DNA from 2 places in the Neobacillus sp. BF23-41 genome. Region 1 is predicted to be linked to the other one. Evidence: riboswitches for the same ligand, from Rfam matches in the RefSeq annotation. Region 1 holds a riboswitch; the other holds the start of a gene.
The links. Region 1 has a riboswitch for cyclic di-GMP ahead of AB7942_RS20845 (anti-repressor SinI family protein). Riboswitches for the same ligand answer to the same signal wherever they lie in the genome.
Positions count from the first base shown of each region.

Region 2: another riboswitch for cyclic di-GMP. It lies ahead of AB7942_RS08845 (anti-repressor SinI family protein); the one in region 1 lies ahead of AB7942_RS20845 (anti-repressor SinI family protein).

Region 1 covers NZ_JBGBPR010000015.1:91,083-97,278, reverse strand. The annotation lists gene AB7942_RS20860 (DNA topoisomerase III) at 1-1,294, opposite strand, end outside; gene hutH (histidine ammonia-lyase) at 1,640-3,166, shown strand; gene AB7942_RS20850 (hypothetical protein) at 3,204-3,416, opposite strand; cyclic di-GMP riboswitch class I at 4,031-4,120, shown strand; gene AB7942_RS20845 (anti-repressor SinI family protein) at 4,151-4,282, shown strand; gene AB7942_RS20840 (helix-turn-helix domain-containing protein) at 4,391-4,720, opposite strand; gene map (type I methionyl aminopeptidase) at 5,003-5,752, shown strand; gene AB7942_RS20830 (DUF1128 domain-containing protein) at 5,789-6,013, opposite strand.
Region 2 covers NZ_JBGBPR010000004.1:157,002-163,197, reverse strand. The annotation lists gene AB7942_RS08860 (NAD(P)/FAD-dependent oxidoreductase) at 1-161, opposite strand, end outside; gene AB7942_RS08855 (YuzB family protein) at 387-626, shown strand; gene AB7942_RS08850 (HesB/IscA family protein) at 792-1,157, shown strand; gene AB7942_RS08845 (anti-repressor SinI family protein) at 1,524-1,646, opposite strand; cyclic di-GMP riboswitch class I at 1,679-1,762, opposite strand; gene AB7942_RS08840 (YolD-like family protein) at 1,969-2,220, shown strand; gene sinI (DNA-binding anti-repressor SinI) at 2,375-2,512, opposite strand; gene AB7942_RS08830 (NAD(P)/FAD-dependent oxidoreductase) at 3,114-4,112, opposite strand; gene AB7942_RS08825 (NAD(P)/FAD-dependent oxidoreductase) at 4,580-5,797, shown strand; gene AB7942_RS08820 (NUDIX domain-containing protein) at 6,054-6,196, shown strand, end outside.

The sequences.
Region 1 (6,196 bases):
AGACTTTCTTAAAGCCCAAATCGATTACATTTGTTTCTTTTGCTGTAAATGTCTCACCTTCTACCTTGAAGGTAGCCTGAATGGTTTCATATTCATAAGCAGGTAAAAACAAGGCTAAGAAACGTCTGGCAATGATATCGTATAGTTTTCTTTCATCTGAATCGAGTTCACTAAGATTCAGCCGTTGTTCCGTAGGAATAATGGCATGGTGATCCGATACCTTGTCATTGTTAAAAACGCGTTTGGCAAGCACAGTACCCCTATTTGCAAGAAGAGGGCGGACTTCATCTCTATATCCAGAAGCCATTCCTTGCAGGCGGTCTGTCATTGTGTTCATCATATCTGTTGTTAAATAGCGTGAATCGGTTCTTGGATAAGTAACTAATTTGTATTGCTCGTAAAGACGCTGTAAGACGGTCGAAGTCTTTTTTGCAGAAAAACCAAATCGCTTATTGGCATCACGCTGTAGCTCTGTTAAATCATAGGGTAGAGGCTGTGGCTCTGATTTTTTCTTTCGCTCAATTTTTTCAAGCACAGCTTTTTTTCCATTGATTTTCGATTGGATCGCTACTGCTTTTACATTATCGAAAATGCGCTTTTCATTGTCTCGTTCCCAATCAGTTGAAAGCGGGCCGATTTCTGCCCGAATTGTCCTATATTCCTTTGGTACAAAGGATTGAATCTGCTGCTCACGCTCAAGAACAAGTGCAAGCGTAGGGGTTTGAACCCGACCCGCAGATAGAGGATCCTTGTATTTGGTGGTCAATGCTCTTGTCACATTTAGACCAATTAACCAATCAGCCTCTGCTCGGCAAACTGCTGAATGGTAGAGGTCCTCAAACTGTTTGCCTGGTTTTAATTGTTTGAACCCATCCTTTATAGCCTTATCTGTTTGTGAAGAAATCCATAATCTTTTTAGAGGTTTGTTCCAGTGGAGCTTTTCAAGTATCCAGCGGGCAACCAGTTCGCCTTCACGACCTGCATCCGTTGCAATGATACATTCGTTAATATCTTTCCGTTTGGCTAACGCTTCAATGGCTCGGAATTGATGGTTTGTTTGCTTCATGACCATCAAGCCCATTTTTTGTGGAATGATCGGTAAATCTTCCAAATTCCATGTTTTATATTTCGTGTCATAATGCTCGGGCATTTTTAATTCGATTAAGTGTCCAAGGGCCCATGTGACAATATATTGATTGCCTTCCATATAGCTTTTATGTTTTTGATTGCAGCCAAGGACACGAGCAAGTTCACGAGCCACACTTGGCTTTTCTGCAAGTACGAGAGATTTCATAATTACTCCTTTCGGGTAAATCCAATTTGACCTTTTTATAGTATAACGGAACTTTCCTTTATTTTAAATCGTTGTAGCTCATACGCCGCTAAACCGGCGATTCCGCTTTTCATTATTATCTTACTAAAGTGTTATCGTGCTAAAATTCAGAAAATTTAATTGACAGATAAGCTTTTCATCACATACAATAATTATCAAATAGATAGTTAAAGAATGGAATGATCCCATGAGACATCTAATAATATTCAATCAATTAATCATAGAAGAGGCTGGACTCCAAATCAAATAGATTCGGAATCCAGCCTCTTTCTTTATTATACTACAGTGGTAGAGGAGAGAGACAATATGATCACACTTACAGGTGGAAGCTTAACGTTAGAGCAGATGAAAGATGTATTATATGGCAAGCAAAAGGTTAATGCTTCAGACAAGAGTATGGAAGCTGTCAAGAAGAGCCGTGAAGCAGTAGAAAGAATTGTTTCAGAATCAAAGGTAGTTTATGGAATTACGACTGGATTTGGAAAATTCAGCGATGTACTTATCGATAAGAATCATGTTCAAGACCTGCAGCTTAATTTAATTCGTTCCCATGCGTGCGGGGTAGGTGAACCTTTTCCGGAAATTGTTTCTAAAGCCATGGTCCTTCTTCGGGCTAACGCACTACTAAAGGGCTTTTCTGGAGTCAGACCTATTGTCATTGAAAAGTTATTAGAGTTAGTGAATAAAGATATCATTCCTGTCATCCCACAGCAAGGTTCCCTTGGTGCGAGCGGTGATTTAGCCCCACTTTCTCACCTTGCCTTAGTTCTAATTGGGGAAGGAGAGGTATTTTACAAAGGTAAGCAAATCGATGCTTTTGATGCGCTCCAGTTAGAAGGGATTTTACCCGTAACCTTGGAAGCAAAAGAAGGTCTAGCTCTAATTAATGGTACTCAAGCGATGACAGCAATGGGTGTTATTGGTTACTTGGAGGCAGAACAGTTAGCACATGAAAGTGAGCTGATTGCTGCAATGACAATGGAAGGGTTAAACGGAATTATCGATGCATTTGCAGAAGAAGTTCATGTCGCAAGGGGATACAAACAGCAGATTGATACAGCAGCGAGAATTCGTCGTTATTTAAGCGATAGTTTATTGACAACACAGCAGGGCGAGTTACGGGTTCAGGATGCTTATTCTCTCCGCTGCATTCCACAAGTTCACGGGGCATCTTGGCAGGCCTTGGATTATGTGAAAGAAAAATTAGAGATCGAAATGAATGCTGCAACGGATAATCCATTAATTTTTGATGATGGAGAAAAGGTGATATCTGGTGGGAACTTCCACGGACAGCCCATAGCTTTTGCGATGGATTTTATGAAGATTGCCGTAGCGGAACTAGCAAATATCTCGGAAAGACGAATTGAAAGATTAGTCAATCCACAGCTAAATGATTTACCGGCTTTCCTAAGTCCTGAACCTGGTTTGCAATCGGGTGCAATGATTATGCAATATGCGGCAGCAGCGCTTGTTTCAGAAAATAAAACACTCGCACATCCTGCCAGTGTCGACTCGATTCCCTCTTCCGCAAATCAAGAGGATCATGTAAGTATGGGAACAATTGCTTCTAGGCATGCTTATCAAATTATCCAGAACGCACGCAGAGTTATCGCAATTGAACTAATTTGTGCCATGCAGGCGGTTGAAATTCGCGGGATCGAAAAAATGGCATCTCATACCAGGTTTTTTTATGATAAAGGCCGCGAACAGGTAGCTTCGATTAAACAAGACAGGGTGTTTTCCAAGGACATCGAAAAAGCAGCTAATTGGCTTAAAACAATTGAATTTTCACATTTTATTAGAAATTTAAGTATGGAAAAAGGCCAATTCTAGGATATAAAATATAAAAAGGCGTGAGTGCTCACGCCTTTTATTCTGTCTGGTCATTTAGTAAACGAGCAGTATCTCCTCGATATTCATCCTCATCTTCCACTCGATTTTTAAAGGCTTCCCTTACCACTAAAAATTCTTCGTCCCCAATTGCTTGTTTCGCATGCTTTTCCGTTAAACTGTCTTTTGGAAAATTACCTGGGTGGTTTTTCTTTTTATGTTCAAAATGTTCTCCACGTGCCAAATTCAACACTCCTTTCGTCATCAAAAGTAGCATTCCCTGATTGGAGTGAAAATAATTACTATTAAAAAAGAAAAAGCCGTCTGAAAGTGGAATCTATAAATAGATTCACTCTTCACCAGCTTTATCTTTTGGGGGATCTGGTTTACACATGCGGTCTAATACATACCCAGCAAACACAATAAACGCAATCGGAATGGAAAAGTTTAATACATGAATAAGGGTCATCGCAATGCTTCACCACCATTATTTTGAATATTAACAATATTAAGTTTATTATTATGTTGTTTAATTATATGCTGATTGTCACAGTTTAGACAAATATTAAAGTCATATCAATTGTAAAATTAATTTAGTTTCCACAAGGAAATAAAGAAATGGCAAGGAATTTCGTCTAAAGCTCAAGACCTTAGACATGGAACATCAAAGGAGTTAGGCAGTAATTGGGATATTTTTGTAGATATATGGCATAATTTGTTAGAAAAAAATGTGTGAAAATTTAAATAATACGACAAATTACAACACCGTACTAAAATAGCACTAGATATAATATCAATAAGGATTAAGTAAATCGACCTATCACAAAAGAACGATTGGCTAATACAGTCATACTTAAGTTGTATTAGTTCAGAAAAAGGCAAACCTGTTGAAAAGCAGGGACGCAAAGCCGAGGATCTAAGGCAGGTTTAACTTGTTACGATGGCCGGGCTACCTGGAATACACAATGTATTTTAGGAGTGAGAAAAATGATTATTACAAAAAGTGAAGTAGAAGTAATCGATCAAGAATGGATGGACCTCATATTAGAAGCAAAAGACTTGGGATTATCCATAAAAGCAGTTCGTGAGTTCCTTAGCCAACAAGAAGTAATGAGTTAATCACGGAACGACAGTATACATAAATAAAAAAGCATTCTACAAAATGGGAGTATTTGTAGAATGCTTTTCTTTTTTCAAATTGAAAAAGACCTTTTAAAAAGCAGGTTATTATTTATCGTCGTTTTGATTAATACGCCACTTGTTAAATTCAAGAAAATCACGAAATTGTTCTTTGGAAACACCAGAATTCATTGCATCTTTGACAAGGTTCATCCAATCAATGTCTAATTCCGCTTTATTGACTTCTTCATGTATTAAATGATCAACAGGAATATTTAAGACAACTGCAATTTTTTCAAGAAACTTTATAGAAGGATTCTCTTGTTTGTTATTTTCAAGGTTACTTAAATAAGATTTTGCCACTCCTGCTTGAGCAGCAAGTTCGGAAAGTGACATTTTCTTTTCTAAGCGAAATTTTTTTACGCGATCACCGATCATAATTCTCACACACCTAATTATTATTCACTTTACATTAATTCTATCAAAAGGAATAGAAAAGTACCATATTAAGAACAAAGGAATATGAACAAAAATATGAACTTTGAGAAAAAGTTTCACCATATAAAGTATTTTTGAAAAATTAACAGGATAGGGTTAATATTAATAGTGTTGCCAATAGTGGTTAATTGTATAATTCACTAAAAGTTTTTGCTTTTAGACGGATAACAATTATGAATATTATACATAAAAATAAACAAAAAGGAAGGGGACCCTCCTAAAATGATTGTCCTTAAATCACAACGTGAAATTGAAGCAATGAAAAAAGCAGGAGAAATACTTGCAGCTTGTCATAAAGAAATCGGAAAATTAATCAAACCAGGTATAACCACTTGGGAAATCGATGTATTTGTTGAAGAATTTCTTAAGAAAAATGGAGCGACACCAGAACAAAAGGGTTATAAGGGTTATGAATATGCAACCTGTGCAAGCATAAATGACGAAATATGTCATGGCTTCCCAAGGAAGGAACCTTTAAAAGATGGGGACATTGTGACAGTGGATATGGTTGTCAATTACAATGGTGCTTTGGCTGATTCCGCCTGGTCTTATGCAGTAGGAAAGGTATCTGAGGAAACCGAACGTCTATTAAATGTTACAAAGGAAGCACTCTATAAAGGGATTGAACAGGCGATTGTCGGCAATCGAATTGGGGATATCGGACACGCAATTCAAACCTATGTTGAAAGCGAAGGTTTTTCTGTTGTTCGAGACTTTATTGGCCATGGGATTGGAGCAGTGATACATGAGAAGCCGGATGTTCCACACTACGGGCTGCCAGGAAAAGGCGCAAGAATTAAAGAAGGTATGGTCTTTACAATTGAACCCATGGTTAATGTAGGAAGATACCAAACGAAGATGGACAACAATGGCTGGACAGCAAGGACCATTGATGGGAAATATTCAGCACAATACGAACATACACTTGCGATTACAAAGGATGGACCTGTCATATTAACTGAACAGGAATAAAAACAAACCCGTTATTTGCAATAACGGGTTTTTAGCTTATTTTTTTCGGAGGCTTCCAAGCTCTTCTACTAAGGCCTGCATTTCATTAGGACTAAATGAATTCTTTCTAAGTACCATATCATAAATCTCTTTTAATTCCTCATACATTTCTTCATCAAAATGCGAAGGTTTTATGGCTCCAAGGTTTAGGACCTTTAGCTTTTCCTTAATTTGTTCAATCATATATTCGACATTCTCAATCGATTTTTCTGATAAATTCATTTGGTTCACCCTTTCCGCGAGTTAATATGTCCATCTTTTCATGTTGAAAATTATATGTCAATACAAAATTCCTAGGGAAGACTCCCAATTTAGTAAACCAAAAAAAATGGATAAAAATATCAGTCGGACTTGCGTGGCCATCCTCTATGAAGCAAAATAAATGAAAGAGGGTTTTGGTATTAT
Region 2 (6,196 bases), on a different contig from region 1:
ATCGTTCCTGCGGCTAATGCGTAGTACTCCGTTTTTAAGCAATGGTAGGGTACACGGTCCACAAGAGTAATCTTTACGTCCTCTGGTAAATGGTTGGGAAGAAGTTCGTTTAAAACTTTCATCCCACCGTATCCACCACCTAAAATTACAAGGTTTTTCATTATTATTTCCCCTTTGATTATCCGGTTTTTATATTAATAAATTGGCTGAGTGTAATATAAAAAAGTAGTATAATTCTTTCGTTTCTTTACCAAATACGAGTATATCTAAAATGTGTCGAAATAACAACATTATTCATGATTTTCTTGACATCAGCAGGGTAAACATGGTAATTGACGAAGTAAATGAAATAGAGTAGGATAAGTAGTTGTGGAGAGGTGAAGGCAATGATTCAACCCATCATTGAATTTTGTATTAGCAATCTTGCTAATGGTGCACAAAAAGCACTTGAAAAATTAGAAAAAGATCCTAACTTGGATATTATTGAATATGGATGTCTTGGATATTGTGGAAAATGTGCAACTACATTATATGCTCTTGTAAATGGCGAAGTGGTAACGGGAAAAACAGCCGATGAGTTGGTAGATAACATTTATCAATATCTAGAAGAAAATCCAATGTTTTAAGAAAAGCGGAAGCGCTTAGCTCAACATTATGAATAAAATATGGGAGCAATGCCGCTCCCTTATTTTTTATTATTCCATATATTAGTTAATAGGATTCAATTAGTTGAGTAGTTAACAATCTGTGTATATAATTTAATAAAAGCCTCATTTAGGGAGGGATATACAATGAGTAATGAAGTGGTTATTTTAACAGAAGCAGCGTCACTCCATATTAAAGAAATGATGAAGCATAACGAAGAAGAAGGTGCACTGTTACGAGTCAGCGTAAAAGGCGGTGGCTGCAGCGGTTTATCTTATGGTATGGGCTTTGAGCATACAGTAAACGAAGAGGATCTCACCTTTGAACAATTCGGGATTCAAGTGCTGGTCGATAAAGAGAGTGCTGCTATTTTACAAGGAACGAAGATTGATTTTAAAGAATCCATGATGGGCGGCGGCTTTACGATTGACAATCCGAATGCCATTGCATCATGCGGCTGCGGTTCTTCGTTTAGAACGGCTACGGCAACAGGTACACCAGAAGAATGCTAGGCGGTATATCAACGATTTGAGCCGTTTTGATGCTCGGGATATTAGTCCGGTAATCGAATCGGAAACAAGGGCGAAGGGTTGCGGATAACGTCGAAAAACGGTTCGTACAAAACCCCGTAATTAAACAAATGCACCCCTGAGATTTGCGAATCAGGGGTGAAAATAACGGCCTTCTTAGCGGTGGGATGTCTAATCATATACCGTTAGGGAGGCTTTTTATTATGGCATTACAAAATAAATATTCGCATTCGGGCGTATCGAGTGATTTTTTAATCATTTCTTGCGCAACAAGCTGGTAACTTAAACTGGTGAACAGTTGACTCATATAATGAAGTATATAGAGGCAAAAAAAAAGACCATTCAGGTCTAAGATGATACTTTTAGGAAATTTCTAATTTCATCAACAGAAATTCCTAAATTTCGAGCTTCCAAAATGAGGTCTACCCATTCTTTATCTAGTTCTTTTTCACTTAACAGAGCGGTTTTCATATACTATGTATCCTCCTAAAATACTAATTATTTTAGGCAGCTCAGCCATCATTGTTAAGTACTTTAGACCTGGAGCTTTGCGTCCCAACCTTTCGATAGGTTTGCCTTTATCTAATTAAAGTTTTAAATTTCATAGTAACATCTTACTATGTGGATTTTATAAATGGAATCAAAATATTTCCAATTATTTCGACAGTTTATAACACAATTCGTTATTACGAAAAAATTGTGAAGACGACGTCATCATAACAGGTGGTGTTTTTATTTTCCATTTTTATAGAGCTCTTATTCGTGTGTAATAAGAACGAAGGAGTTGACCGTAATGACGATAAGAGATCGCGGTTTAATTAAATGGAATGCAGCGTCCTTTATGCCGCAAGTATTCGAAGAGCAACGAGCCGTGTTTAAGGACCAAGAGCACCAGCCAAGGCCGTTGCTAAGCGAATTCGATATGGAGGAATTTGACCAATGCATAGCCTACCCGATGGAGTACAAATTAGCGGTGAGGCTAACGGTATGGGCCGACGGCTTTTCTTCGGATTATACCGCATTGATCCGATTACACATCGTCTGAGGGTGAAAAGTTAAGCCTGGCGTATTCGAGCGAGTGGCATTCGAAGATGTTACCGGGGTAAATAGCTGATATCCGAGCAATAAGGCGTTATATTCATATGGATTGAATGCAGTGCCCAGGCACTTGTAGATTAAAAAAAGACCGTTGATTCGGTCTATGAAGAATGTTTTAGTAACTCTCTAATTTCATCAACAGAAATCCCTAATTTTCTGGCTTCTAATATTAGTTCTAACCATACTGTATCTAGTTCTTCATTATCCAGATCTTTTTTATCTAACACAACAGTTACCATATTACCATGTATCCTCCTCATTAAAAAAAATAAAGTCTATAGAGAAATATTGCTTGTTAATTAATTAGAATACGAGATATTAATCTAATTTAAGTAGTTTTGACACACACTTATCACAAGTTACCTCGTCCAAGTCAACAAATTTAATTTTTCTAAGTGTTTTCTTTTTAATAACGATTTCAGAATTAAATACTAGACCACAAGCACAATTATTTAAATCTTTAACAATATGAATTTTATTTGTTTCATTAATAAGAGGATATAACACAACTTTCTCCTTACAGTACTTGTTTGTTCTTCATTAAGAACTATACTTTAATTATTGGGTTTTGTAAATATCATTATGGTTAAATATACCTAAATAGGGATATTTTTATTTATTACATTAATCCTATTAGCCAAAGCTTTGCATCGAGTTGAAACGAGGAAAATTAACTGGCAGGTGCTGGTCGGTGTCACGTACAACGAGTTTGTCGTCCATGACTTCGAAAAGTTGCAAATGTTAGTTGTGGCCGGGAGTATTTTCCGTGGGCTACGGGAACAGGTACACCAGAAGAATGCTAAAAATATAAGAAAAGCGTCCGCAGAGGGACGCTTTTTTCTATGTATTGAACATTGATGAACTGTGTAAAGGCTGGATTTTTGCTTTTGGATCAATGAAGGCTTTGGCATTATTAACGGCAGTTGGTGCTTCACCAAAGCCACAAGCAATTAATTTCACTTTTCCGTCATAGGTGCAAATATCGCCCGCAGCATAAATGCCAGGTATGTTGGTTTCCATTTTCGAATTAACGACAATGGAATTCTTTTCGATTTCTAGACCCCATTCCTTAATTGGTCCAAGGGATGAGACAAAACCATAGTTACAAATAACAGCATCCACATCGAGTGTAACTTTCTCTTCACCATTAACCGTTTCAAGAACTACCTGCTTAATTCCACTTTCATCGCCAATAAGTTCGGCAGGAACATAAGGTGTCTTCACATCTACTTTTGAGTTATACAAGTTTTCGACACTATGTTCGTGAGCACGGAATTTATCCCTGCGGTGAACAATAGATACTTTCTCAGCAATAGGCTCAAGCATTAGTGCCCAGTCAACGGCAGAATCTCCACCACCAAAAACAACAACTTTTTGGCCTGCAAACTGATTTAGATCCTCAATAAAGTAGTAGAGATTTTTCCGTTCATATTGGGCAGCACTTTCTAGCTCTAAACGACGCGGTTGGAAAGCACCATTTCCAGCGGTAATAATAATCGTTTTTGAATAATGGACTTCCTTATTTGTTGTTAATTTGAACGTACCATCTTCTTGTTTTTCTAACTTTTCAACAGATTGCTCAAGTGCAACGGTAGGTTCGAATTTGCGCATCTGTTCTTTTAAGTTATTTATCAATTCTTGTGCACGAATTTTTGGAAAACCTGCCACATCATAAATATATTTTTCCGGGTAAAGCGCTGATAATTGACCGCCTAGCTGTGGCAAGCTCTCAATGATTTTCACGGATGCTTGTCTCATTCCTCCGTAAAAGGCGGTAAATAAACCGGTAGGGCCGCCACCGATGATTGTAATGTCATAAACTTTTTGATTCTCTTGCACTCCGTATCCCCCCAACTTGTAGTTAGAAACTCTACTCACTATAATATCATAAAATAAAAAATTCTCACATCATTATAGAGGTAATATTCGCAATAGAAACAATAGTTAAAAAAAAGACTAAAAGAGTAAGAGGAGATGCAATTCCTTATCTTTTAAAGTTAATTAATTTATAAAAATTGCTTGATAATCCTGTGAAAGTAGCATAAGATGTATTGAGGATAGATTGTTAAATTTTTGTGTCACAAAAAGCACATTTTTATGACAATCATGGAAAAAATATTTACTTTCTTAGCGTAATAAATCTCTGCGAAAATCGATATCCAGACCAAGCAGTTCGTTTTTTTTAGACTCATACGTGAATTATATCACATACATTTTTCTGTTATTCAAAATAAAAATGATTAAAGCAGTGGAAGCTAAGAAAAAAAGAGTTTATTCAAAAAAAATAAAAGGTGGAAGTGATCACTTTGAGAAAGCCTAAAATTGTTATTCTCGGTGCTGGTTATGGTGGACTAATGACAACAGTTCGCTTACAAAAATTAATCGGCGTTAATGAAGCGGATATTGTATTAGTGAATAAAAATGACTACCATTATGAAACCACATGGCTCCATGAAGCTTCTGCAGGTACGTTACATCATGATCGTGTACGTTATGATATCCGTGATGTGATTGATCGCAGTAAAGTGGATTTTGTTCAAGATACAGTAGTAGAAATAAACAAAGAAGAAAAAAAGGTTATTTTAGAAAAAGGTGAAGTCAACTATGACTACCTTGTTATTGCCCTTGGCGGTGAGCCAGAAACGTTTGGTATTAAAGGATTAAAAGAATTTGCATTTGGAATCTCTAATGTAAATTCTTCACGTCAATTGCGCGAACATATTGAATACCAATTTGCCACCTACAATATGGAAGAAGTGAAGAACGACAATCGTTTGTCTATTGTTGTTGGTGGTGCTGGATTTACAGGAATTGAGTTTTTAGGTGAATTAACAAACAGAATACCGGAATTGTGCCATGAATATGATGTGGATTTCCATAAGGTAAAAATTATTTGTGTTGAAGCTGCACCAACCGTACTCCCTGGTTTTGACCCAGAATTAGTGAATTACGCCGTTTCACAATTGGAACGAAAAGGTGTCGAATTCTTAATTGGAACTGCGATTAAGGAATGCACGGAAGAAGGAATTTTTGTAGCAAAAGGTGATGAGGAACCGCGTGAGATTAAGGCTGGTACCGTCGTTTGGGCTGCTGGAATTCGTGGGAACTCGATTGTTGAAAAATCAGGTTTCGAAGCCATGCGAGGCAGGGTAAAAGTTCAGCCGGACCTTCGTGTTCCTGGCTTTGAGGATGTCTTCATGATTGGTGACAGCTCCCTCATGATTAATGAGGAGATTAATCGTCCTTATCCTCCGACCGCTCAAATTGCTATGCAGCAAGGCGAAGTTTGTGCCCGTAATATAGCGGCCCTAGTTCGCAATAAAGCTGAGTTAGAAACTTTTACGTTTGACAATAAAGGGACTGTTTGCTCCCTTGGTGAAGATGATGCGATCGGTGTTGTTTTTGGCAAAAAAATAACTGGTGCCAAGGCATCCTTCATGAAAAAAGTAGTCGATAATCGCTCTTTATACATGATTGGCGGCGCAGGTCTTGTATTGAAAAAAGGGAAGTTTAATGTATTTTAAAAAGAAAAGCAAAAGCGCCCGTTTTGCGGCGTATGGACTGGAGCGCTTTGACTGAGATAAAGGAAACACTGAGAGCGTTAGCGCATTCGTGCTTAACTTATCGTAGGGAGAAGAGCGAAGTCCACTAGCCGCAGGGCGCTGCAGCTAGACAGTTATCAAAGTTCAATGATAATAAATTTTAATGAAAAAGGGACAGAGAAATCTGTCCCTTTTTGATATGATTGAACAAATGAATTCTTTGTTAGGGGGAGTTTGGGTGAGCAATCGTGAAAAACGCGGGAAGGTTTGGTTGGCTGTTGCTGGGGTGGTAAAGTCTAAAGCTGGACAATGGCTTGTCGTGAAGAAAAGATATGGCGGTTTAAAAGGACAATGGTCATTGCCAGCAGGCTTTGTTGAGAT